Regions from separate parts of the Paracoccus aestuarii genome, predicted to be linked through region 1. Evidence: riboswitches for the same ligand, from Rfam matches in the RefSeq annotation. Region 1 holds a riboswitch; each other region holds the start of a gene.
The links. A riboswitch is a leader RNA that binds a small molecule or an ion and turns the genes downstream of it on or off. The one in region 1 is predicted to bind cobalamin.

Region 2: linked by a shared signal. The riboswitch ahead of JHW48_RS01875 (DUF1636 family protein) and the one ahead of JHW48_RS17690 (TonB-dependent receptor plug domain-containing protein) in region 1 are both predicted to bind cobalamin.
Region 3: linked by a shared signal. The riboswitch ahead of JHW48_RS01185 (ABC transporter substrate-binding protein) and the one ahead of JHW48_RS17690 (TonB-dependent receptor plug domain-containing protein) in region 1 are both predicted to bind cobalamin.
Region 4: linked by a shared signal. The riboswitch ahead of JHW48_RS01815 (energy-coupling factor ABC transporter permease) and the one ahead of JHW48_RS17690 (TonB-dependent receptor plug domain-containing protein) in region 1 are both predicted to bind cobalamin.

Annotation. Positions count from the first base shown of each region.
Region 1 covers NZ_CP067171.1:126,384-132,122, reverse strand. The annotation lists gene JHW48_RS17710 (MFS transporter) at 1-268, opposite strand, end outside; partial or broken gene JHW48_RS18720 (hypothetical protein) at 336-440, opposite strand; gene JHW48_RS17705 (TetR/AcrR family transcriptional regulator) at 533-1,075, opposite strand; gene JHW48_RS17700 (ceramidase domain-containing protein) at 1,174-1,827, shown strand; gene JHW48_RS17695 (methyl-accepting chemotaxis protein) at 1,834-3,717, opposite strand; cobalamin riboswitch at 3,822-4,021, shown strand; gene JHW48_RS17690 (TonB-dependent receptor plug domain-containing protein) at 4,148-5,739, shown strand, end outside.
Region 2 covers NZ_CP067169.1:371,021-376,759, forward strand. The annotation lists gene cobN (cobaltochelatase subunit CobN) at 1-719, opposite strand, end outside; gene cobW (cobalamin biosynthesis protein CobW) at 719-1,762, opposite strand; gene JHW48_RS01875 (DUF1636 family protein) at 1,765-2,124, opposite strand; cobalamin riboswitch at 2,221-2,429, opposite strand; gene cobO (cob(I)yrinic acid a,c-diamide adenosyltransferase) at 2,470-3,099, shown strand; gene otsB (trehalose-phosphatase) at 3,198-3,920, shown strand; gene JHW48_RS01890 (alpha,alpha-trehalose-phosphate synthase (UDP-forming)) at 3,932-5,275, shown strand; gene aroQ (type II 3-dehydroquinate dehydratase) at 5,513-5,739, opposite strand, start outside.
Region 3 covers NZ_CP067169.1:231,444-237,182, forward strand. The annotation lists gene rimO (30S ribosomal protein S12 methylthiotransferase RimO) at 1-19, opposite strand, end outside; gene JHW48_RS01165 (hypothetical protein) at 126-743, shown strand; gene JHW48_RS01170 (cytochrome ubiquinol oxidase subunit I) at 902-2,341, shown strand; gene cydB (cytochrome d ubiquinol oxidase subunit II) at 2,344-3,375, shown strand; gene JHW48_RS01180 (DUF2474 family protein) at 3,375-3,479, shown strand; cobalamin riboswitch at 3,508-3,722, shown strand; gene JHW48_RS01185 (ABC transporter substrate-binding protein) at 3,822-4,814, shown strand; partial or broken gene JHW48_RS01190 (FecCD family ABC transporter permease) at 4,845-5,739, shown strand, end outside.
Region 4 covers NZ_CP067169.1:358,971-364,709, reverse strand. The annotation lists gene JHW48_RS01840 (cobalt-precorrin-6A reductase) at 1-57, opposite strand, end outside; gene cbiT (precorrin-6Y C5,15-methyltransferase (decarboxylating) subunit CbiT) at 56-1,252, shown strand; gene JHW48_RS01830 (cobalamin biosynthesis protein) at 1,234-1,557, shown strand; gene cobM (precorrin-4 C(11)-methyltransferase) at 1,554-2,321, shown strand; gene JHW48_RS01820 (cobyrinic acid a,c-diamide synthase CobB) at 2,318-3,628, shown strand; cobalamin riboswitch at 3,650-3,866, shown strand; gene JHW48_RS01815 (energy-coupling factor ABC transporter permease) at 3,898-4,563, shown strand; gene cobF (precorrin-6A synthase (deacetylating)) at 4,560-5,288, shown strand; one part of gene JHW48_RS01805 (IS5-like element ISPaes1 family transposase) at 5,468-5,739, opposite strand, start outside.

The sequences.
Region 1 (5,739 bases):
ACAGCCACAGCGTGATCGCCGCGCCCATGGCGGCGAAGGCCATGTAAAGCTCCCTCCAGGCGGATGCGAAGGCCATGACCGCCAAGCCCGACAGCATGATCCCCGCCCCCGTGCCCGCATTGATCAGCCCGTTGGCGGCGGGGCGGCGCGGCTCGGCGATCCAGCGCGCGACGGCGGCGGCCAAGGGCGGCGAGGCCAGCCCGGTGCTGAGCCCCGCCAGCGCCATGCCCGCGAAGACCACCGTCCCCAATGGCGCCGCCCCGATCATCCCCAACCCCCGTGGCGAACAGCCCCGACAGCACCGCCACCCGGCGCGGCCCCCAGAGGGGCACGACGAGCAGCGCCACCACAACGCCGATGCAATAGGCGCCGAAGCCCGCGCTGCCGATCCAGCCCGCCTGGATCGGGGTCAGGCCCAGCTCGGCCTTGATCTGGGGCATCAGCAGGCCGAAGGCGAATCGCGACAGCCCATAGGCCAGGGCGGTCAGGGCGAAGGCCGCGCCGATCAGGCTGCTGGCCGGGGGGGTGCGGGTCATGACGGCTCCGATGCGGCGCGGGACAGAAGGGCTTGTGCGGCGGACAGCGCCGCGTCGATGACCGAGGGTCCGGCCACCGCGGCGGCGGCGGTCGCACCCTCGAAGAGCAGCCAGATCTGGGTGGTCAGCATCTCGTCCGGGCGGCCGAGGCAGGTTCGGACGCGGCGCGCGATCTCGCCCCGGAACTCGGTCTTCTGCCGGGCGACCAAGGCCGCGACCGCGTCACTGGCGGCGGCATATTCCGCCCGCGCCCGCAGCAACATGCAGCCATGCGCGCCGTGATCGACCAGCCAGTCGGCCAAGGCCTGGAACAGCGGCTCGATCCCGTGATCGGGCAGCCGGGCCAGCGCCCGCATGAAGGCTTGGTGCCGCCGCTCCACCACCGCCAGGACCAGCCCGTCGCGCGACCCGAAATGTTTGTAGAGCGTGCGCGTCGATGCCCCCGACGGCGCCAGCACGGCATCGACGCCGATGCCGCGAAAGCCTTGCAGCTCGAAGACGCCCATGGCGCCGGCGATGATCTCGTCCCGTTTTTCCATGGGGCGGGTGTAAAGCGTTCGTTTTACATGCGCAAGCCCGCCCTTGCCACCGGCGGCCGGGCATGGCCCCATGGGCGTGACATGCGAAGGGAGACGCGATGAGCTGGCTGGAACCCGTGAACGCCTATTGCGAGAGGACCGGCCCCGACTACTGGTCCGAGCCGATCAACGCCGTCACCAACCTGGCCTTCCTGATCGGGGCCGCGGTGATCGCCCCGCGGCTGCGGGGGCCGGGGATGGGGACGGGGCGGCTGCTGGCGGCGATCCTGTTCGTGATCGGCATCGGGTCTTGGCTGTTTCACACCCATGCCAACCGGCTGACGGGGTTGATGGACGTGCTGCCGATCCTGGCCTTCATCCTGGTCTACATCTTCGCGGCCAGCCGGGATTTCCTGGGGATGCGGCCGTGGCTGGCGGGGGTGGCGACGCTGGCCTTCCTGCCCTATGCGGCGGTGACGGTGCCGGTCTTCGCGCTGATCCCGGGGATCGGATCCTCGGCGGGCTATGCGCCGGTGCCGGCGCTGATCCTGGCCTATGCGGCGATCCTGTGGCGGCGCGACCCGGACACGGCGCGGGGGCTGGCCATCGGGGCGGCGATCCTGGTCGCCTCGCTGACCTTCCGCAGCCTGGACATCCCGCTTTGCGACGTCACGCCCTTCGGGACGCATTTCATGTGGCACATTTTGAACGCGGTCATGCTGACCTGGATGATCGAGGTCTGGCGCCGGCACGCATCGCGCCGGCGCCGCTGATCGGGATCAGAACTCGGCCATGCGGGCCTGGCGCGGGGCCTGGACCACGCGGGCCGGGGCGCGGGCCGGGGCGGCCTGCATCCGCGCGCCCGTGTCGAAGCCCGCCAGCGCGCCGTTCAGCTCGCGCGCCTGCTGGTTCAGCGAGGCCGCGGCCGCATTCGCCTGTTCGGCCACGGCGGCGTTCTGCTGGGTCACCTGATCCAACTGGTTGACGCCCTGGTTGATCTCGGCCAGGGCGATGGCCTGGTCATTGGCCGCCAGCGCGATCGAGGCCACCTGGTCCGAAATCGACCGCGCCCGGTCGAGGATCTGTTCCAGGCTGCCCCCCGTGCGCGAGACCAGCGTCGAACCCGCCTGCACATGCGTCGAGGAATCCGAGATCAGGCCCTTGATCTCGCGCGCGGAGTCGGATGCGCGCTGCGCCAGGCCCCGCACCTCGGAGGCGACGACGGCAAAGCCGCGCCCCGCCTCGCCCGCCCGCGCCGCCTCGACGCCCGCGTTCAGCGCCAGCAGGTTGGTCTGGAAGGCGATGTCGTCGATCACCGCGATGATGCGGTTGATCTGTTCGGCGGATGCCTCGATGCGCTTCATTGCGGCGATGGCCTCGCCCACGACGCTGCGGCCCTGTTCGGCGATGGCATGGTTGTCCGACGACACCTCCTGCGCCGAGCGGGCAAGGCCCGCGGTCGATTCGACGCTGGCCGTCAGCTCGGTCAGGGCGGCGGCCGATTGCTCCAGCGTGGCGGCCTGGGTCTCGGCCCGGCTGGCCAGATCCTCGGCGGCCGAGGTGATCTCCTCGGATCCGCCCTGCACCTGGCGCGCCACGTCGACGATGCGCATCATCGTGCCCGACAGATCGGTGGCCACCTGATTGAAGCTGGACCGCAGCTGTTCGTAATCGGCCGGGAAGGGGTCATGGGCGGGGTTTTCGATCCGCGCGGTCAGGTCGCCCCGCGCCAGGCGCTGCAGCCCGGCCATCAGGTCCGACACGGCGCGGCCCTGCTTGCGGGCCTGGTCCTCGGCCTCGGCCTGGGCCTCGGCGCGGCTGGCGGCGACGGCCTCGCGGTCGCGATCGGCCTGGGCCAGGTTGTCGCGGAACATCTGCAGGCTGCGGGCGATGGATCCGACCTCGTCGCGCAGGTCCGTATGGGGGATGGGCCGGTCGTAATCGCCTTGGGCCACGTCCTGCATCGCCCCGTCCAGCGCCACCAGCGGCCGCATCCCGCGCCGCGTCATGACCGAATTGATGGTGCAGGCCACGGCCAGTGCCAACAGCGTGATCGCCAGCGCGACCCCCATACTGCGCTGCAGGACCTGGTTGATCTGCGAGATCGCCGTCCCGGCATAGAGCACGCCGTGAACCTCGCCCTGGGCGTTGCGGATCGGCAGATAGGCGGTGATGTAGTCCTCGCCCAAGATGTTGGCCTGGCCCGCGAAATATTCGCCGCGCAGCATGGCCTCATGGACCGGGCCCTGCGGGTCCAGCGCCGTGCCCACCGCGCGCGTGCCGTCCGGGCGCATGACGTTCGTGGTCATGCGGATGAACTGGCCCGAGGCGTCGCGGCGGAAGATCGTCGCCGTCTCGGCGGTCTGGGCGCCGACGCTGTCGATCATCGCATGGTCGTCGAAATCGGGAATCACCGGCCAGACGACGTCGCTCAGCGTGCCGTCGGCCTGTTCGGTGGCGGAAAAGCCCTCGAACTGGTTGCGCAGCTCATGGGCAAGGACGCGCAGCGTCACGCGCTGCAGGCTCTCGGCGCTTTCCATCAGGCTGTCGCGTTTGGTCAGGGTGAAGGCCCCCACCAGCACGAAGGCCAGCGTCGCCATCAGCACCACGCTGGTGGCGATCGTGCGCTGGCGCAGGGTCAGTTTGGGAATTCGGGCTTTCATCGCGCGCTCCGGGTTCTGTGACGGCGTCAGGTTTAGGCCAAAGGTCCTAAGATCCCGTTAGCGCCCACCGCGCGCTTGGGCGTTGACAGCCCGGCGCGGGATTTGCATGAAGGCCGCGCTACGGTTCCGGCCTTGCGGTCGGATGAAATGGGAACGCCGGTGTCGCCCGACAGGGTCAATCCGCGGCTGCCCCCGCAACAGTAAGCGGCGAGCGACGGCCCCCGCAGCCACTGGAGCGATCCGGGAAGGCGGGCCCGAGCCCTGACCCGCAAGCCAGGAGACCTGCCGCAGCACTCACCCATTTCCGGTGCGGGGCGCGCCAGGAAAGCGGCCTTTTCCCGCAGAGGTGTCCGTCACCGCCCGGCATCGCCATGCGCCGGGCATCGTTCTGTGCCGCAGGCCCCGCCTGCATCCTGGAAAGGTCCGACCGATGCGTCGTCCCCTGTCGATCCTGGCGCTTGCCGCCGCCCTGCCCACAGCTGCACTGTCCCAAGAAGGCCAGCCCGTCCTGCTGGACGGCATCGTCATCTCGGGCGGGCTGGCCCCCGTGCCCCAGCAGGGCTTTGCCCGCGCCCATACCGTGATCGAGGGGGACGAGATCCGCCGGCGCGGCCTGGTCACCGTCCAGGAGGCGCTGCGCGGCCTGCCCGGCCTGTCGGTCAGCAGCTCCGGCAACCTGACCCAGCTGCGCGTTCGCGGGGGCGATGGTCGCCACGTCCTCGTTCTGATCGACGGAATCGAAGCCGTGGGCGGGGGCGACGAATATTTCTTCTCGGGGCTGGACACGGATCATGTCGAGCGGATCGAGGTGCTGCGCGGGCCGCAATCGGTGGCCTATGGCTCGAACGCCTCGACGGGGGTGGTCAACATCATCACCCGCCGGGCCGAGCCAGGCCGCGCCGCGGGCGGCAGAGTCGAGCTGGGCAATGGCGGTGCCGCATCGGCCTGGGTTACGCAGCGCGGTGATCGGGGCGGCGTGGCCCTGACCCTGTCGGCGCGCGAGGATCGGGGCTTCGACCAGTCGGGCGATGGCGGCGGGCGCGACGGCACGAACCGGCGCACCATCGGCCTGTCGGGCGATTTCGCCGCGACCCCGGATCTGCGCTTCGGCACGGTGCTGCGCCGGTCGACCGAGACGATCGGCCGCGACGTGACGGATTTCTTCGCCAGCGACGCGGCGGGCTATGTCGTCGATGCCGACCTGATCGACGATCGCGACGAGTTCCAAGGGGGCATCTGGGCCGAGCTGGCCCCCGAGGGCGCGGCCCTGTCCCACCGGATCGACCTGCAGCAGACCATCGAGAAGCGCCGCCCCGCCGATGACGTGGACAGTCGGGGCGAGACGGTGAAGCTGAAATACCGCGCCACCCTGGGCCTGGACGGCAGCGCGGCGGATGCGCGCCAGGTCGTCAGCCTGCTGGCCGAACGCCAGCGCGACACCAACACCTTCGCCCAGGGCCGCGACCGGCGGATGGGCTCGGTCGCGCTGGAATACCGCGCCGCGCTGGACGGGGGGCTGGACCTTCAGGCCGGGCTGCGCCGCGACCGGAACCGCGAATTCGCCGATTTCACCAGCTGGACCGTCGCCGGGTCCTGGCAGGTGCCGGACCGGCCCTTGCGACTGCATGCCTCGGCGGGGACGGGGCTGGTCAGCCCGTCCTTCATCGAGCTTTTCGGCGGTTTCGGCACGATCGGCAATCCCGACCTGCGCCCCGAGATCAACCGCAGCATCGACATCGGAATCGAGACCCAGCTGGCCGGCGGCATCATCGACCTGACCTGGTTCCGCGAGCGTCTGGACCACGAGATCGAGTTCTTCGTCACCGATGCGGGCGCATTCTCCTATCGCAACCGCACCGGCCGCAGCCCGCGCGAGGGGGTCGAGCTGTCGGGCCGCATCGCGGTGACCGACGCGCTGACCTTGGGCGGCAGCTATACCTATCTGGACGCGCGCGACCCCGGCGGCGCGACCGAGATCCGCCGCCCGCGGCACGAGGCCGCAGTCTCGGCCAGTTTGGCCCT
Region 2 (5,739 bases), on a different replicon from region 1:
GCCAGCCCCTCGGCCTTCAGGGACGGCGCGAATGCCCCCATCGCCGCGATGCCGCGATCGCGCAGCGCATGGATCAGCGCGTCGATCGGCGCCACATCCGCCGCCGCCAGCCAGCTGCGATAGAAGGTGACCAGCGCCCCCACCGGGCCGGGATCGGGGATGACCCCGCGCCCCGGGTCATAGAACCCCATCCGCGGCAGGGCGGGGCGGCCCAGGACCGGCGCGGCCTGCAGCCCCGCCGCGATGGCCAGCTGCGCCAGCGCCGCCTGCGCGGCCACCGCCCCGCCCTCGTCGCAATGACGCCGCAGCACGCGCAGGACCGATGCGGGCACCGTCGAGGCCCGGTCCAGCCGCGGATCGTCGCGCCCATCCGCCGGCAGGACCGCCAGCGCGATCCCCCGCCTGCGCGCCAGATCCTGGACCGAGGCCAGCCCATAGGGCCACCAGTCCTCGCCGCCGATCAGGCGGATCAGGATGCCGCGCGCCCCCGACAGGGTCCGCTCGACATAGGTATCGACCGAGACCGGATGGCGCAGCGCCACAAGGTTGCACAGGCGCGTCGAGGGCAGGCCCCCCGCCGCGCGGCGCCAGCCCTCCGCAAAGGCCCCCAGGTCGCTGTCCGAAAAGGACAGCACGACCAGATCGCCGGGCGTCTGCCCGGGATCGAAGGGGGCGTCGGTCCGGTCCAGACCGACCTCTTCGCGAAAGACCACATGCATCAGGCGGGCACGCCCGTCAGCACCGCGCGGATCGCCTCCGCGTCGACATGGTCATGTTCCGCGATCACCACCAGCCGCGAGGCGCGCGGGGTCGTGCCCCAAGGCCGGTCGTATTGATGGCGCACCCGCGCGCCCACCGCCTGGACCAGCAGGCGCATCGGCTTGCCCGCCACCGCGACATGGCCCTTCACCCGCAGGATCCGCTGTTCGGTGGCCAGCCGCCCGATGCGCGCGGCCAGATCGGCGGGGTCGGTGATCTCGGGCAGGTCGATGACGACCGTGTCGAAATCCTCGTGCTCGTGATCGTCGGCGCCGTCATGATGGCTGGGGCGGGCGTCCAGGTCATCCTCGGCGGCGCGGCCCAGGCCCAGGATCAGGCGCGGATCCACCACGCCCTCGGTCACGGTCAGGATGGGCAGGGGGCGGGGCGCCTCGGCGGCGATGGCGTCCCGCGCGGCGGCGACCCCCGCATCGCCCGCCAGATCCGCCTTGGTCAGCAGCACTACATCGGCGCAGGCGATCTGGTCGCCGAAGACCTCGGATAGGGGGGTCTCGTGGTCCAGGCCCTCATCGGCGGCGCGCTGCGCGTCCACCGCCGCCACGTCGGGGGCGAACCGGCCCGCGGCCACCGCCTCGGCATCGGCCAGGGCGATGACGCCATCGACCGTGATCCGCAGCCGGATCGCGGGCCAGTCGAAGGCCTTGAGCAGCGGCTTGGGCAGCGCCAGACCCGAGGTCTCGATCAGGATGTGGTCGGGCCGCCGCGGCAGAGCCATCAGCGATTCCAGCGTGGGGATGAAATCATCGGCCACGGTGCAGCAGATGCAGCCGTTCGACAGCTCCAGGATGTTCTCGGCCGGGCAGGCCTCGTCGGCGCAGCCGCGCAGGATGTCGCCATCCACGCCCATCGTGCCGAATTCGTTGACGATCACCGCCAGACGCAGCCCGCCGGGATTGCGCAGCAGGTGGCGGATCAGGGTCGTCTTGCCCGATCCCAGAAATCCGGTGATCACGGTGACGGGGGTCTTGGTCAGGTCGGTCATGGTCACTCCTGCGGGGGGATGCGGGCAAGGCTCTGCTTGCGGAAGATGGCGGGGCGTTCGCGCCACGGCACGACCCCGTCGGCCGCGGCGGCATAGGCGGCGGCGCCCGACAGGATCTGGGCCGCGTCGTCAGGCGTCAGGCGGCCATAGACATAGGACCACTTGGCCCGCCCCGACAGCGCGACGGCACAGCCCTGCGAACAGGCGGACAGGCATTCGACGGGGCGGATCCGGACCCCCGGCGGGGCATCGCCCGACAGCGCGGCCAACAGGCGCGCGCCCGCGCGGGGCGCGCAGGGATCGGGATCGTCATCGGGCAGGGTGCCGCGACAGGTGGTGCAGACATGCAGAACGGCGCGCATCGCGGCCCCTTTCTCCTTGCGGCAAAGGGGCGTCCGGAAGGTGCAGGCACGGGGCATCCGGCCATCACCTGCCGGTTGCGAAACACCCCGTTCGCCCGTCATCATCCGGTGCTGGCAGGTCTCCCGGCTTGCGGATCCGGGGTTTCCCCCACGATCGCCCCCCTTCCCGGCCCTTGGGGGCCAGTGGATCGGGCGACCTCTCCGGTCACGGTCGCGGGGGCGGCTGCGCTTGGGGCCCTTTGGGGGGCCTTGTCGCATTCCCTCTTCGCCTGTCATAGACAGGAACCAACACGCCCGCGACCAAACCCCCGTCCCCGCCCATTGTCAACCGCAAGGAGCGACCGCATGACGCAGACCGACCCCATTCCCGAAGACGACCTGGCCCGCCACAGCCGCAAGATGGCCAAGAAGAAGGCCGCCCGCGACCGCATGATGGAAAGCCGCACCGGCGAGAAGGGGCTGGTGATCGTCCATACCGGGCCGGGCAAGGGCAAATCCTCCAGCGGCTTCGGGATGATCATGCGCTGCATCGCGCATCAGATGCCCTGCGCGGTGGTCCAGTTCATCAAGGGCGCGTGGGATACCGGCGAACGGCGCCTGCTGACCACGCATTTCGCGGGCCTTTGTCAGTTCCACGCGATGGGCGAGGGCTTCACCTGGGAAACCCAGGACAAGTCGCGCGACATCGCCGCCGCCGCCGCGGGCTGGGACCGCGCCAAGGATCTGATCCGCGACCCCGCCATCCGCATGGTCCTGCTGGACGAGATCAACATCGCCTTCCGCTACGGCTATCTGGATGTGGCCGAGGTGCTGGCCTTTCTGGAGGCCGAGAAGCCGCCGATGACCCATGTCGTGCTGACCGGCCGCGGCGCGCCCGAGGCGCTGGTCGCCGCCGCCGATCTGGTGACCGAGATGACCCAGATCCGCCATCCCTTCCGTGCCGGGATCAAGGCGCAGCCGGGGGTGGAATACTGATCCGTCGCGCCGCGGGGCAGAAAAACCTCACATCCCGGTGAACCGGGGCGGGGGCGGGCGGGTTCCCTTTGCGTCATCCACGACCCGAAGGCCCGCCCATGACCCTGCCCCCGCTGTCGCCCGATGCCGCGCTGTTCCTGGATTTCGACGGCTGCCTGGTGGATATCGCCCCGCGCCCCGATGCGGTCCGGGTGACGGGTGCGCTGCGCGACCGGTTGGCGCGGCTGCATGACCGTCAGGGGGGCGCAGTGGCGCTGATCTCGGGGCGCGACGTGGCCGATCTGCGCGGGCATCTGCCGGATTTCCCGGGCGTGGTCGCGGGCAGCCACGGGTCGGAGCTGTCCCTGCGCGCGGGCCATGTCCAAACCCTGCATCACGCCGAATTCGACGCGGCCGCGCTGCATGCCGACCTGCGCGCCCTGGCCGCCCCCCATCCCGCCCTGCTGGTCGAGGAGAAACCCCATGGCGGCGCCCTGCACTACCGCGCCGCCCCGGAACTGGAACCCGAGGTGCGGCGCATCATGCAGGATCTGGCCGCCCGGAACCCGCATCTGATGCTGCAGCCCGCCAAGATGGCGCTGGAGCTGCGCCCCGCCGGTGTCGGCAAGGACAGCGCCCTGGCCCATCTGATGACGCTGGAGCCGTTCCACGGCCGCCTGCCGGTCTTTGCAGGCGACGACACCACTGACGAACCCGCCATGGCCGAGGCGCAGTCGCGCGGCGGCATGGCCATCAAGATCGGCGAGGGCGCCACCGCGGCCGCCCATCGCCTGCCCGATCCCGCGGCCCTGGCCCTCTGGCTGGACCGCAGCCTGACCTGAGGAGCCTGCCGATGTCCCGCCTGATCGTCGTGTCGAACCGCCTTCCCTTGGGGGATGCGCCATCCGGCGGGCTGGTCGTCGCCCTGCAGGACGCGCTGAAATCATCGGGCGGGGTCTGGGTGGGGTTTTCCGGCGAGGTGACGCCGGATGCGGAACCCGCGCTGCGCAGCCATCCGGGCGCGGCCTTCCAGCGCCTGTCCTTCGACCTGACGCCGGATGAACACGAGACCTATTACCTGGGCTATTCCAACTCGATCCTCTGGCCGGTCTGTCATGGGCGGCCCAGCCTGACGCGGATCCTGCCGGAATATCTGGACGGCTATGACCGGGTGAATGCCCGCATCGCGCGGATGCTGGCGCGGGAGCTGCGCCCCGACGACCGCATCTGGGTGCAGGATTACCACCTGTTCCCGCTGGCCGCGCATCTGCGCGCCCTGGGCGTCACGGCGCGGATCGGGCATTTCCTGCACATCTCCTTTCCGGGACCGGGCGATTGCGCGGCCCTGCCCAATCCGGGCCAGCTGTTCGACTGGCTGTCCCATTACGACCTGATCGGGTTCCAGGCGGAACGCGACCTGGGGGCGTTCGCCGAAAGCGCGCGCCAGCTGGCCGGGGCCGATCCCGCCGATCCGCGGCATTTCGATCTGTGCGGCCGCCGCGTCCGGGCGGGGGTGTTTCCCATCGGCATCGACGCCGACAGTTTCATGGCCGAGGCCGCCTGCGCCCCTGACAGCGACCGCATGCGCAGCCTGACCGGCGCCAAGATGATGATCGGCGTGGACCGGCTGGATTACTCCAAGGGCATCCCGCAGCGGTTCCGCGCCTATCAGCTGTTGCTGGACAAGATCCCTGACCTGCATGAAAAGATCAGCTTTCTGCAGATCGCGCCGCCCACCCGGGGCGAGGTCGAGGCCTATCAGACCATCCGCGAGGAGACCGAGCATCTGGCCGGGCGCATCAACGGCCAGTTCGCGACGCTGAACTGGACGCCGATCCGCTTCATCCACCGGCCCTTTCCGCGCCCGGTCCTGGCGGGCCTTTATCGTCAGGCGCGCATCGGGCTGGTCACGCCCCTGGCCGACGGGATGAACCTGGTGGCCAAGGAATATGTCGCGGCCCAGGACCCGCAGGATCCCGGCGTGCTGATCCTGTCGCGCTTTGCCGGCGCGGCCGAGACGATGCAGCAGGCGCTGGTCATCAACCCCCATGACCCGACCGAGATGGCCGCCGCCATGGCCGAGGCGATGCGCATGTCTAAATCCGAACGCCGCGACCAGCACGCGGCCCTGCTGCGCGATGTGGTCGATCATGACGTGGCATGGTGGTCGGACAGCTATCTGAAGACGCTCGGCTGAGCGCGGACTGCCCGTTTCGCGGGCAAACGCCGCCCATGCTGCGCCGCGGCGCGGCAGAGGCGGTTTCCGGGCGCCGCGACGCGGGGCGATGCGGGACGAATCACACGGCGGCGGGCAGGGTGGGGACATGAAGCCAATGGCTTTTGTGCGTCCTCCTCGGGTGCCCCGCATCGGGTGCCGCGCCGTCGGTCCTGCCGCAACCCTCCTCCCTGCGGCCGGGCCGGCGGCTTCTTTTCGTCAGATCAGCCCGGCCACATGGCGGATCGCGGCCACATAGCCGCCCAAGCCCAGACCGGCGATCACCCCGTCCGCGCGATGCGAGACATAGGAATGATGCCGGAAGGCCTCGCGCTTGTGGACCTGGCTGATATGGACCTCGATCACCGGGCCGTCGAAGGCGTTCAGCGCATCCAGCACCGCGACCGAGGTATGGGTCAGGGCTGCGGGGTTGATGACGATGGCCG
Region 3 (5,739 bases), on a different replicon from region 1:
CGGGCGGGTTCTGCTGCATCCGCCGCACATAAGCGATTCGCCCCGTCGGGAAAAGAGGCGCTTACCGGTGGCGGCGCGACCGGCGGAACAGCTTGAACAGGGCGAACAGCTTCAGCAGACGGAACATGGGTCTTCCTTTCGTTGCGTGGTCGTCACGTGGATCACCGGGGGAACGCGCCCGGGCCCTCCGGGGGTCCATCACGTCGTCGCCGGAACGTGATTTCACTTGGCCCCGCCGCGGCGGCACTCTGGCGGGGAAGAAAGCCCTGATCGCCCTTGCCCTGACCCTCTCCGCCGCGCTGGCCGCCCCCGCCGCCGCGCAGCAGTCCAGCATCCAGCGCAACGGCCCCTATATCGAGGTCTGGGACAATCGCGGCGGCAACGTGCTGGAGATGGTGCGCACCCGCGAACAGCTGGCCGCATCGGGGCGCGAGGTGCGCATCCGCGGCTATTGCCGGTCGGCCTGCACGATCCTGACGACCATGCCCAATGCCTGCCTGGGGCCGAACGCGCGCATCGGGTTCCACGCGCCGCGCATCCAGGGCACGCAGATCATCCCGCCCTATGTCGATCAGATCATGGGGAATTTCTATCGCAACGGTATCCGCGACCGCTGGTTCGGCGGCTGGAACCGCCGGATGGAGATGCAGGTCATCAGCGCGCAGGACTATGTCCGCCTGGACCCGGAAACGCGCATCTGCGACAGCCTGCGCACCCACGAACAGCGCACCCGCCGCTACTGACGCGCGGTGATGCAGACGCGCCACAGCGGCGCGGGGCTGCGACATGGCGGCGGGTTGCATCGCGCCGCCATGCTGGCACAGTCGGGTCATGGGCGCGCCCGCGCCGCATCTGAACCGGCCACGCCCAAGGCGCGTGCCCCCGCCGTGAAAGGCACCCGATGTTCGAGACTGCCGATGCCGTGCTGCTGGCGCGAATCCAGTTCGCCTTTACCGTCAGCTTTCATTTCCTGTTCCCCGCCTTCACCATCGGCCTGGCCAGCTTTCTGGCGGTGCTGAACGGGCTGTGGCTGTGGACCAAGGACACGAAATACCTGGATCTGTTCCGGTACTGGGTCAAGATCTTCGCCCTGGCCTTTGCGATGGGCGTCGTGTCGGGCATCGTCATGTCCTATCAGTTCGGCACCAACTGGTCGGTCTTTTCCGACAAGGCGGGGCCGACCATCGGCGCGCCCATGGCCTATGAGGTCCTGTCGGCCTTCTTCCTGGAGGCCGGGTTCCTGGGGATCATGCTCTTCGGCCGCGACCGGGTGGGGCCCACGCTGCACATGATCGCCTGCCTGGCGGTGGCGGTGGGCACGGCGATATCCGCCTTCTGGATCCTGTCGGTGAACAGCTGGATGCACACACCCGCGGGCTTCATGATCGACCCCGATACGGGCCAGTTCCTGCCCACGGATTTCTGGCAGGTGATCTTCAACCCCTCCTTCCCCTATCGTCTGGCGCATACGGTGACGGCGGCCTATCTGACCACGGCCTTCATCGTGGGCGGCGTGGCGGCGCTGCACCTGCTGCGCCACCGCCACCGCCGCGACCGGGTCAGCCCGGCCACGAGGACAATGTTTTCGATGGCGATGTGGATGGCCACGATCTTTGCGCCGGTGCAGATCTTTCTGGGCGACATCCACGGGCTGAACACGCTGGAACATCAGCCCGCCAAGGTCATGGCGATGGAGGGTCATTTCGAAAGCCATCCCGAAGGCGCGCCGCTCTATCTGTTCGGCCTGCCCAATCAGGCCGAACAGCGGCTGGATTACGCCATCGGCATCCCCAAGCTGTCCTCGCTGATCCTGAAGCATGACCTGAACGCGCCGCTGGCGGGGCTCGACACCATCCCGATCGAGGATCAGCCCCCCGTCGCCATCGTCTTCTGGTCCTTCCGGGTGATGGTGATGCTGGGCTTCGCGATGCTGGGGATCGGGCTGTGGTCAGCCTGGTCGCGCTGGCGCGGCACGCTGTTCGACAGCCCGATGCTGCACCGCGCGGCGCTGATCATGGCGCCATCGGGGCTGGTCGCGGTGCTGGCGGGCTGGATCACGACCGAGGTCGGCCGCCAGCCCTACACGATCTATGGCTATCTGCGCACCGCGGATAGCGCGGCGCCCTTGGACGCGGCGGCGGTGGGGTCCTCGCTGATCGCCTTCGTCATCGTCTATTTCGCGGTGTTCGGGGCCGGGACATACTATATCATGCGGCTGATGAACCGCGCCCCGGTGGTGGCCGAACCGCGGATGAAGGACCATGCCGACGGTCCCATCCGCACCGCCGGCACCACCCCCGCCCAGCAGCACAAGACCCGCAGCATCCAGCCCGGAGAATGACCATGCCCATCGCAGACGGAGTATCCTTCGACCTGACCGTCATCTGGGCCTTCATCATCGCCTTCGCGGTGCTGGTCTATGTGGTGCTGGACGGGTTCGACCTGGGCCTTGGCATGCTGTTCGCGGTCGAGCCCGAGGGCCATGACCGTGACGTGATGATGAATTCCGTGGCCCCGGTCTGGGACGGCAACGAGACCTGGCTGGTCCTGGGGGGCGGCGGCCTCTTCGCGGCCTTTCCGCTGGCCTATGCGCTGATCCTGCCCGCGCTTTACGTCCCGATCATCGTGATGCTGCTGGCGCTGATCTTTCGCGGCGTCGCCTTCGAGTTCCGATGGAAGACCAAGCGCTGGCGCCCGGTCTGGGATCTGGCCTTCATCGGCGGATCGACCATGGCGGCCGTCGCGCAGGGCGTGGCCTTGGGCGGGCTGCTGCAGGGGATCGACATCGACAAGGCCGCGCGCAGCTATTCCGGCGGCTGGTGGGACTGGCTGACGCCCTTCACGCTGATGGTCGGGCTGGCGGTCGCGGTGGGCTACATGCTGCTGGGCGCGACTTGGCTGGTCATGAAGACCGAAGGCCGCCTGCAGGAACGCATGCGCGGCCGGGCCTGGCTGCTGGGCCTGGCGACGGTGGCCTTCATGGGCGTGGTCAGCCTGTGGACGCCGTTCCTGCAGGACGGCTATTACAGCCGCTGGTTCGGGGGCTGGAACATCGTGCTGGCAGCAGGCGTCGCCGCGATGGTGGGCCTGCTGGCCTTGGGGATGTTCCGCACGCTGATGGTGCGCCATCACGACTACTGGCCGTTCCTCTGCGCCTTGGGGATGTTCGTCCTGGGCTTCGCGGGGCTGGGCTATTCCATGTATCCCTATATCGTCCCGGTCGAGGTCACCATCTGGGAGGCCGCCGCCCCCGAGAACAGCCAGATCTTCATGCTGGTCGGCGCGGCGGTGCTGATCCCGATCATCCTGTCCTATACCGCCTATTCCTATTGGGTGTTCCGCGGCAAGATCGACCCGAACGAGGGGTATCACTGATGCCCCGCGGCCTGTCGCGGATCGCGTGGTTCGTGGCCCTGTGGGTGGCCAGCGTGGCGGCCCTGGGGGCCGTCGCCTGGCTGATCCGGCTGTGGATCCTGTGATGCGCGCTTGACGCCCGGGCGCGCGCGGGCCATGCAGGCGCCGATGGTTCCCGTGCGCCACAGGCTGCGCGCGGGTGAAAAGGGAACGCGGTGAGGTGTAGCCATCAGGCGCCGAACCCGCGACTGCCCCCGCAACTGTAAGCGGCCAGGCCCCCCGACGATGCCACTGTCCCCCTGCGGGATGGGAAGGCCGGGGACGCCGTATCCGCCAGTCAGGAGACCTGCCATCGCTTGACACTTGAACCGGGCGGGGTGCGCGGGCGGGTCCGGCATGGCGCGTCCCGTCTGGCATCGCGTGCGGTCCGTCGCGGCCCTTCCCCCTGTTTTCGGGAAGGAAGACAGATGACGCGTATCCTGCCGCTGGCCCTGCTGGCGCTGTTCCCCGCGGCGGCCTTGGCCGACCACCCCCTGACCATCGAGAATTGCGGCCGCACCGTGACGCTGGCCGAACCGCCCGCCAATGTCGTCTCGATCGGCCAGTCCACGACCGAGATCCTCTATGCCTTGGGCGCCGAGGACCGCATGGCGGGCACCGCGCTGTGGTTCAACGCGGTGCTGCCCCGGCATGCCGATGCCGATGCGGGCGTGCCGCGCATCGCCGACAACATGCCCAGCTTCGAATCCGTGGTGAACCGCCGGCCCGGCCTGGTGGTGACCATGTTCGAATGGATGATCGGCGCGCAGGGCGTGGTCGGTCGGCCCGAACAGTTCGCCGATCTGGGCATCCCCGTCTATGTCATGCCGACCGATTGCGCGGCCAAGGACAATACCGTGGGCGCCGACGGCACGCGCGAGGCGGATTTCGACATCGAGACGCTCTATGCCTCGGTCGACCAGATGGCGCGGATGATGGGCCTGGGCGATCGCGGGCGGGCGCTGCAGGCCGATCTGCGCGCCCGGCAGGCGGCGGCGGTGGACCGGGCTCGGGGGCTGGACCTGCCCGACGCCTCGGCGGTGGTCTGGTTTTCTTCCGCGCATCTGGAGGTCGATCCCTATGTCGCGGGGGCGCGCGGCATCCCGGCCTGGATGCTGGACCAGCTGGGCCTGCGCAACGTCGTGCAGTCGGACGAGGAATGGCCGACCGTGGGCTGGGAAAGCATCGCCCGCGCCGATCCTTCGGTCATCGTGATCGCGCGGATGGACCGCCGCCGCTTTCCCGCCGACGATCACGAGGCCAAGCTGGACTTCCTGCGGTCCGACCCGGTGACCAGCCGCATGACCGCCGTGCGCGAGGATCGCATCGTCATCCTGGATGCCGAGGCGATGCATGCGGGCCTGCGCATGTTCGACGGGCTGGAGGCCCTGACCGAGGCCATGGCCGGGCTGGCCCCGTGACGGACGGATCCCTGGCCGCCCCCGGGGCGCTTGCGCGCGGGGCGGGGCGGTGCCGCGCTGCGGGTGGGGGCGGTGCTGGCGGTCACGCTGCTGGCCGGCATCTGCATCGGCGAGACGCCCGCCCATCCCCCCGGCACCGTCCTGCGGGCGCTGGCGGGGCCGGTCTTGGGCCTGCCCGCGCCCGATGCGATCGAGGCGGGGATCGTGCGCGCCTATCGCCTGCCGCGCACGCTGGTGGCGGGGCCTGCGGGGCGGGGCTGGCGATCTGCGGGCTGGTCCTGCAATCGCTGCTGCGCAATGCGCTGGCCGATCCGTGGCTGCTGGGCATATCGGCGGGGGCCTCGACCGGGGCCGTGCTGGTCACGGTGGCGGGCCTCGGCGCGGGCATGGTGCCGATGGGGGCGGGGGCGCTGGCGGGCGGTAGGGGCGTTCCTGCTGGTCGCGGGGCTGGCGCGGCTGGCCGGCGCGGGCGCGCAGGCGACGAGCCAGATCGTGCTGGCCGGCATCGCGGGGTCGCAGCTGTTCAACGCGCTGACGGCCTTCATCATCGCGCGATCGGCCAATGCGGAACAGGCGCGCGGGCTGATGTTCTGGCTGTTGGGGAACCTGTCGGGGGTGCGCTGGCCCGATGTGCATCTGGCCCTGCCCGCGGCGCTTGTCGCGCTGGTCGTGGTGACGGCCCATGCGCGCAGCCTGGACGCCTTCGCCTTCGGCCCCGAGGCCGCCGCCGCCTTGGGCGTCCGGGTGGGCCCGGTGCGCGTGGTGCTGATCGGCGTCACGGCCATGGCCGCGGCGGTGATGGTGTCCATCGCGGGGGCCATCGGCTTTGTCGGGCTGGTCGTGCCGCATGCGGCGCGGATGCTGGTCGGCACCGGGCATGGGCGGCTGATCCCGGCATCGGCGCTGATCGGGGCGGTCTTTCTGG
Region 4 (5,739 bases), on a different replicon from region 1:
CAGGGCGGCCAGGCGGCTGGCCTCACTCGTGCCGCCCAGCAGCAGGATGCGTCGCATGTCTGACCCTTGGCTGACGATCATCGGGATCACCGAAGATGGACCGGACGGCCTGCCCGGCGCAAGCCTGCGCGCGCTAGAGGCTGCCGAGGTCGTCTTTGGCGGCCCGCGCCACCTGGCCCTGGTGGGGGTGGGCGCGCGGGGGCGGGCCTGGCCGGTGCCCTTCGATCTGGCGCCGCTGCTGGCGCTGCGGGGGCGGCGGGTGGCGGCGCTGGTATCGGGCGATCCCTTCTGGTGCGGGGCGGGGGGCAGCATCGCGGCGGCGCTGGAGCGTCACGAATGGTGCGCCCTGCCCGCGCCGGGGGTGCTGTCGCTGGCGGCGGGCCGGCTTGGCTGGCGGCTGGAAGACACCGCGACCCTGGGCCTGCATGCCGCCCCCTTCGCGCGGCTGCGGCCGCATCTGGTGCGCGGCTGCCGGATCATCGCGACGCTGCGCGATGGCGACGCGCCCGCCGCGCTGGCCCAATGGCTGGTCGGACAGGGCGCGCGGGCTGCGCGGCTGACGGTGCTGGAGCGTCTTGGCGGGCCGTCCGAACGGGTGCGCAGCACGCGCGCCGACGGCTTTGCCCTGACCTGCGCGGCACCGGTGGCGGTGGCCATCGACGGGGCGGATCTGCCGCGTGGCTTTGGCCTGCCTGCGGTGCCGGGGCGGGCGGATGCGCTGTTCACCCATGACGGGCAGATCACCAAATCGCCCATCCGCGCGCTGACACTGGCGGCCCTGGCCCCGCGCGCGCGAGAGGTGCTGTGGGATATCGGCGGCGGTTCGGGATCGGTCGCGGTGGAATGGGCGCTGGCCGGGGGCCGCGCCGTGACGGTGGAGCCGCGCGCCGACCGCATCGCCACCATCCGCGCCAATCTGGACGCCTTCGGCCTGGGGGGGCGGGTCACGGTGATCGAAGGCTCGGCCCCCGAGGCGCTGCCGCCCGGCGCCCCTGATGCGGTCTTTGTCGGCGGCGGCGCGTCGCAGGCGCTGCTGGAGGCGCTGTGGGCCCGCCTGCCCCCCGGCGCGCGGCTGGTCACCAATGCTGTGACGCTGGAGACGGAATCGCTGCTGGCCCGCTGGCACGCCGATCACGGCGGCCGCCTGCTGCGCATCGACATCGCCGAGGCCGCGCCCCTGGGCCGGATGCGCGGCTGGACCCCCGCCCGCCCGATCGTGCAATGGAGCGTCACATGCGCATCGCCGGAATAGGCTGCCGCCCGGGCACCCCCCTGCCCGCCCTGCTGGCCGCGCTGGAGGCCGCGGGCGGCGCCGACGCGCTGGCCACCATTCCCGAACGCGCGCCCGAGCTGCGCCCCTTGGCGCGGGCCCGCACCCTGCCCCTGCACCTGGTCGCGGTGGCAGGCGTCGCCACACCCACGCAATCCGCCCGCATCCTGGCCGCCTTCGGCACCGGATCGGTGGCCGAGGCCGCCGCCCTTGCGGCGGGCGGCCGCCTGACCCATCCGCGCCGGACCTTCGGTCCCGTCACCATCGCGATCGCAGAGGTTCCATGACCGTCCATTTCATCGGCGCAGGCCCCGGCGCGCCCGACCTGATCACCCTGCGCGGCCGCGACCTGATCGCGGCCTGCCCGGTCTGCCTCTATGCCGGGTCGCTGGTGCCTGCCGCGCTGCTCTCCCATTGCCCGCCCGGCGCGCGGATCGTGAACACCGCGCCCCTGTCGCTGGACCGGATCATGGAGGAGATCGCCGCCGCCCATGCGGCGGGCCAGGACGTGGCGAGGCTGCATTCCGGCGATCTGTCGGTCTGGTCCGCGATGGGGGAACAGATCCGAAGGTTGCGAGCGCTGGACATCCCCTTCGACGTGACGCCGGGCGTGCCGTCATTCGCCGCCGCCGCCGCCGCGCTGCAGACCGAACTGACCCTGCCGGGCCTTGCGCAATCCGTGGTTCTGACCCGGACGCCGGGGCGCGCATCCTCGATGCCCGGGGGCGAGACGCTGGCGGCCTTCGCCGCGACCGGAGCGACGCTGGCGATCCATCTGTCGATCCACGCGCTGGAGCAGGTGGTGGCCGATCTGACCCCGCATTACGGCCCCGACTGCCCGGTGGCGGTGGTTTGGCGGGCCAGCTGGCCGGACCAGCGGGTGATCCGCGCGACCCTGGCAACGGTAGACGCGCAGGGCATCGACCGCACCGCGCTGATCCTGGTCGGCCCCGCGCTGGCGGGCGAGGGGTTCGAGGACAGCCGCCTTTACGCCGCCGATTATGACCGCCGCTATCGCCCCGTGGGCGACGCGCCGAGGTTTCCGGAATGACCCCGGGTCTGATGATATCCGCCCCCGCATCGGGGACGGGCAAGACGATGCTGATGCTGGGCCTGCTGACCGCGTTGCGCCGGCAGGGACTCACGGTGCAGCCCTTCAAGTCGGGGCCGGATTACATCGATCCGGGGTTCCACCTGGCGGCCTCGGGGCGAGCCAGCTTCAACCTGGATGCCTGGGCGATGGAGCCGGGGCGGCTGATCGCCCATGCGACCGGCCAACCGCCCGCCGATCTGGTCCTGGCCGAGGGGTCGATGGGCCTGTTCGACGGGGTGGCGACCGCGGGGGAAACCGGCATCGGCTCCAGCGCGGAAATCGCCCAGATGATGGGTTGGCCCGTGGTGCTGATCCTGGACGTGGGCGGACAGGCGCAATCGGCGGCGGCCACGGCGCGGGGCTTTGCCACGCTGCGCCCCGATCTGCCCTTTGCGGGGGTGGTGCTGAACCGCGTGGCCTCGCCGCGCCACGACCGGCTGATCCGCGAGGGGATGGATCAGGCGGGCATCCGCGTGCTGGGCAGCCTGCCGCGTCAGGGCAACATCACCCTGCCTGAACGCCATCTGGGTCTGATTCAGGCCGAGGAGACGGCGGGACTGCAGGCCATCCTGGACCATGCGGGCGAGTTCATCGCCGCGCATTGCGACCTGGAGGCGATCATCGCCGCCGCCGCCCATCGTGCCCTGCCCGAGGCCCCCGCGCCCCGACCGCTGACGCCGCCGGGGGGACGGATCGCGCTGGCCCGCGACGCGGCCTTCAGCTTCGTCTATCCGCATGTGCTGGAGGCCTGGCGGCGGGCCGGGGCCACGATCCTGCCCTTTTCGCCGCTGGCGGATGAGGGGCCGGATGACGGCGCCGATTGCTGCTGGCTGCCGGGCGGATACCCGGAGTTGCACGCGCCCCGGCTGGCCGCCTGCAACGGCTTCCGCACGGCCATGCACCGCTTTGCGGCGACGCGGCCGGTGCATGGGGAATGCGGCGGCTATATGGCGCTTGGGGCGGGGCTGGTCGATGCCGATGGGCTGCGCCACCCGATGCTGGGCCTGCTGGGGCTGGAGACCAGCTATGCCAAGCGCCGGATGCATCTGGGATACCGCCGAGCCGAGCCGCTGACCGCTCTGCCGGGGCTGGGGCGGGTGGCGCTGCGCGGGCATGAATTCCACTATGCCACGGTCCTGTCCCAGCCCGACGCGCCCCTGGCCCGCGTGACCGACGCGACCGGCGCCGAGGTCCCCGAGACCGGCAGCCGCCGCGATCAGGTCACCGGCACCTTCTTTCACCTGATCGCCCCAGCCTCGGCTTGACGCGGACGGGGCGATCACGTCTAGGTGATGGCACTGCATGGTGCCCGTCAGACGCTCAGCGTCGGGCTTCATCGGGAACGGGGAAGGGCGGACCCAATCGCGGCGCCCCAAGCCCCGGCCGCCCCCGCGACTGTATGCGGAGAGCGCGCGTCACCCATGGCCACTGGAGCGATCCGGGAAGGCCGACGCCGCGCCACGACCCGCGAGCCAGGAGACCGGCCATGTCAGCCAACCCCATGCCGTCGGGTGGACGGCCGAAGGAGTGTGACATGCATATCGAGGAAGGCGTCGTCACCGGCGCCAAGATCATCCTGAGCCATGCGACCGCAGCCGCGGCGGGGCTCTATACCCTGAAGCTGGCGGCCGGGGCGCTGCGCGCGCAGGGCGCGGCATCGCTGGCCGCGCGGGCGGGCCTGGCCACGGCCGCGACGCTGTTGTTCTTCGAGGTCCTGCCGACCTGGCCCGTGGGCGTGTCCGAGGTGCACCTGATCCTCGGCTCGACCCTGTTCCTGATCCTGGGGGCCGCGCCCGCGGCGATCGGGCTGGCGCTTGGCCTGCTGATCCAGGGGCTGGTCTTCGCGCCCTTCGATCTGCCGCAATACGGGATGAACGTGACGACGCTGCTGGTGCCGCTGTTCGCGCTGCAGGCGGTGGCGCGGCGGATCATCGCGCCGGGCACGGCCTATGTGGACCTGCGCTATGGCCAGGCGCTGGCGCTGTCGGCGGCCTATCAGGGCGGCATCGTGGTCTGGGTTGCATTTTGGGCCTTCTATGGCCAGGGGGCCGAGGCGCTGCCCGGCATCCTGTCCTTCGGCGCGGCCTATATGCTGGTCCTGGCGCTGGAGCCGCTGGTCGATCTGGCGGTGCTGGCAGGCGCCAAGGCCGCGCGCGGCCTGCGCGGCAGCGGGCTGGTCACGCCGCGGCTCTACGCATGATCGAGCTGGTGCTGATCGGGGCGGGCACCGGCCATCCCGACCACCTGACCCTGCAGGGCGTCCGCGCCCTGCAGGAGGCCGACCTGGTCCTGATCCCCCGCAAGGGCGCGGGCAAGGAGGACCTAGCCCATCTGCGCCACGCGATGCTGGCCCGCCACCGCCCCGACGGCGCGGTTGCCCATGTCGACCTGCCCCGCCGCGACCCGTCCCTGCCCTATCTGGACGGGGTCGAGGCCTGGCACGACGCCATCGCCGCGGCCTGGGCGCAGGCCGTGGACCTGCCGCAGGGCGGCACGGTGGCGATGCTGGTCTGGGGCGATCCGTCGCTCTATGACAGCAGCCTGCGGATCGCGGCGCGGCTGGATTGGCGGCCGCGGGTGATCCCCGGCATCACGGCGATCCAGGCGCTGTGCGCGGCCCATGCCATCCCCCTGAACGCCCTTGGCGGAGAGGTCCGCATCACCACCGGCCGCCAGCTGCGCGAAGGCGGCTGGCCCCCAGACTGCGACCGCGCAGTGGTGATGCTGGACGGCGGCTGCGCCTTCGCGACGCTGCCGCCAGAGGGGCTGGAGATCTGGTGGGGCGCCTATCTGGGCATGCCCCAAGAGCGCCTGGACCACGGCCCCCTGGCCGAGGCCGCCCCCCGCATCGAGGCCACCCGCACCGCCGCCCGCGCCGCCCATGGCTGGATCATGGACTGCTACCTGCTGGCGCGCTCGGCCTGAGCTTCGGGAGCCGCTGCGCTGGCAGGCACGGGCAACGAGCCGCCGCGTTCACCTCGGAGCTTGGGGCGGGGGTGCTGATAGAAGGACCCCGCCGGATCAGCGAGAGGGGGAAGAGGGCGCTGCTGAAGGAGATGATTAAGCGGAGTGGGGTATAAGGGGTTGGCGTGGTTTCGTCTAGGTCATGTTGACAAATGGCGGAGCCAGAGCCTGATGCAGGCGACGTCGACGAAGCCGAGGAAGCTTTCGGCGGTTTTGTCGTAGCGGGTTGCCAGGCGGCGGCTGTTTTTCAGCTTGTTGAAGCAGCGCTCGACCATGTTGCGCAGGGTATAGATGGTCATGTCGACAGCCTTGCGCACCCTTCGGTTCTTTCGCATCGGTATCATGGGCAGGGCGTTGCGGCTCTCGATGTCTTCCCGAATTTTATCAGAGTCATAGCCCCTGTCGGCGACCA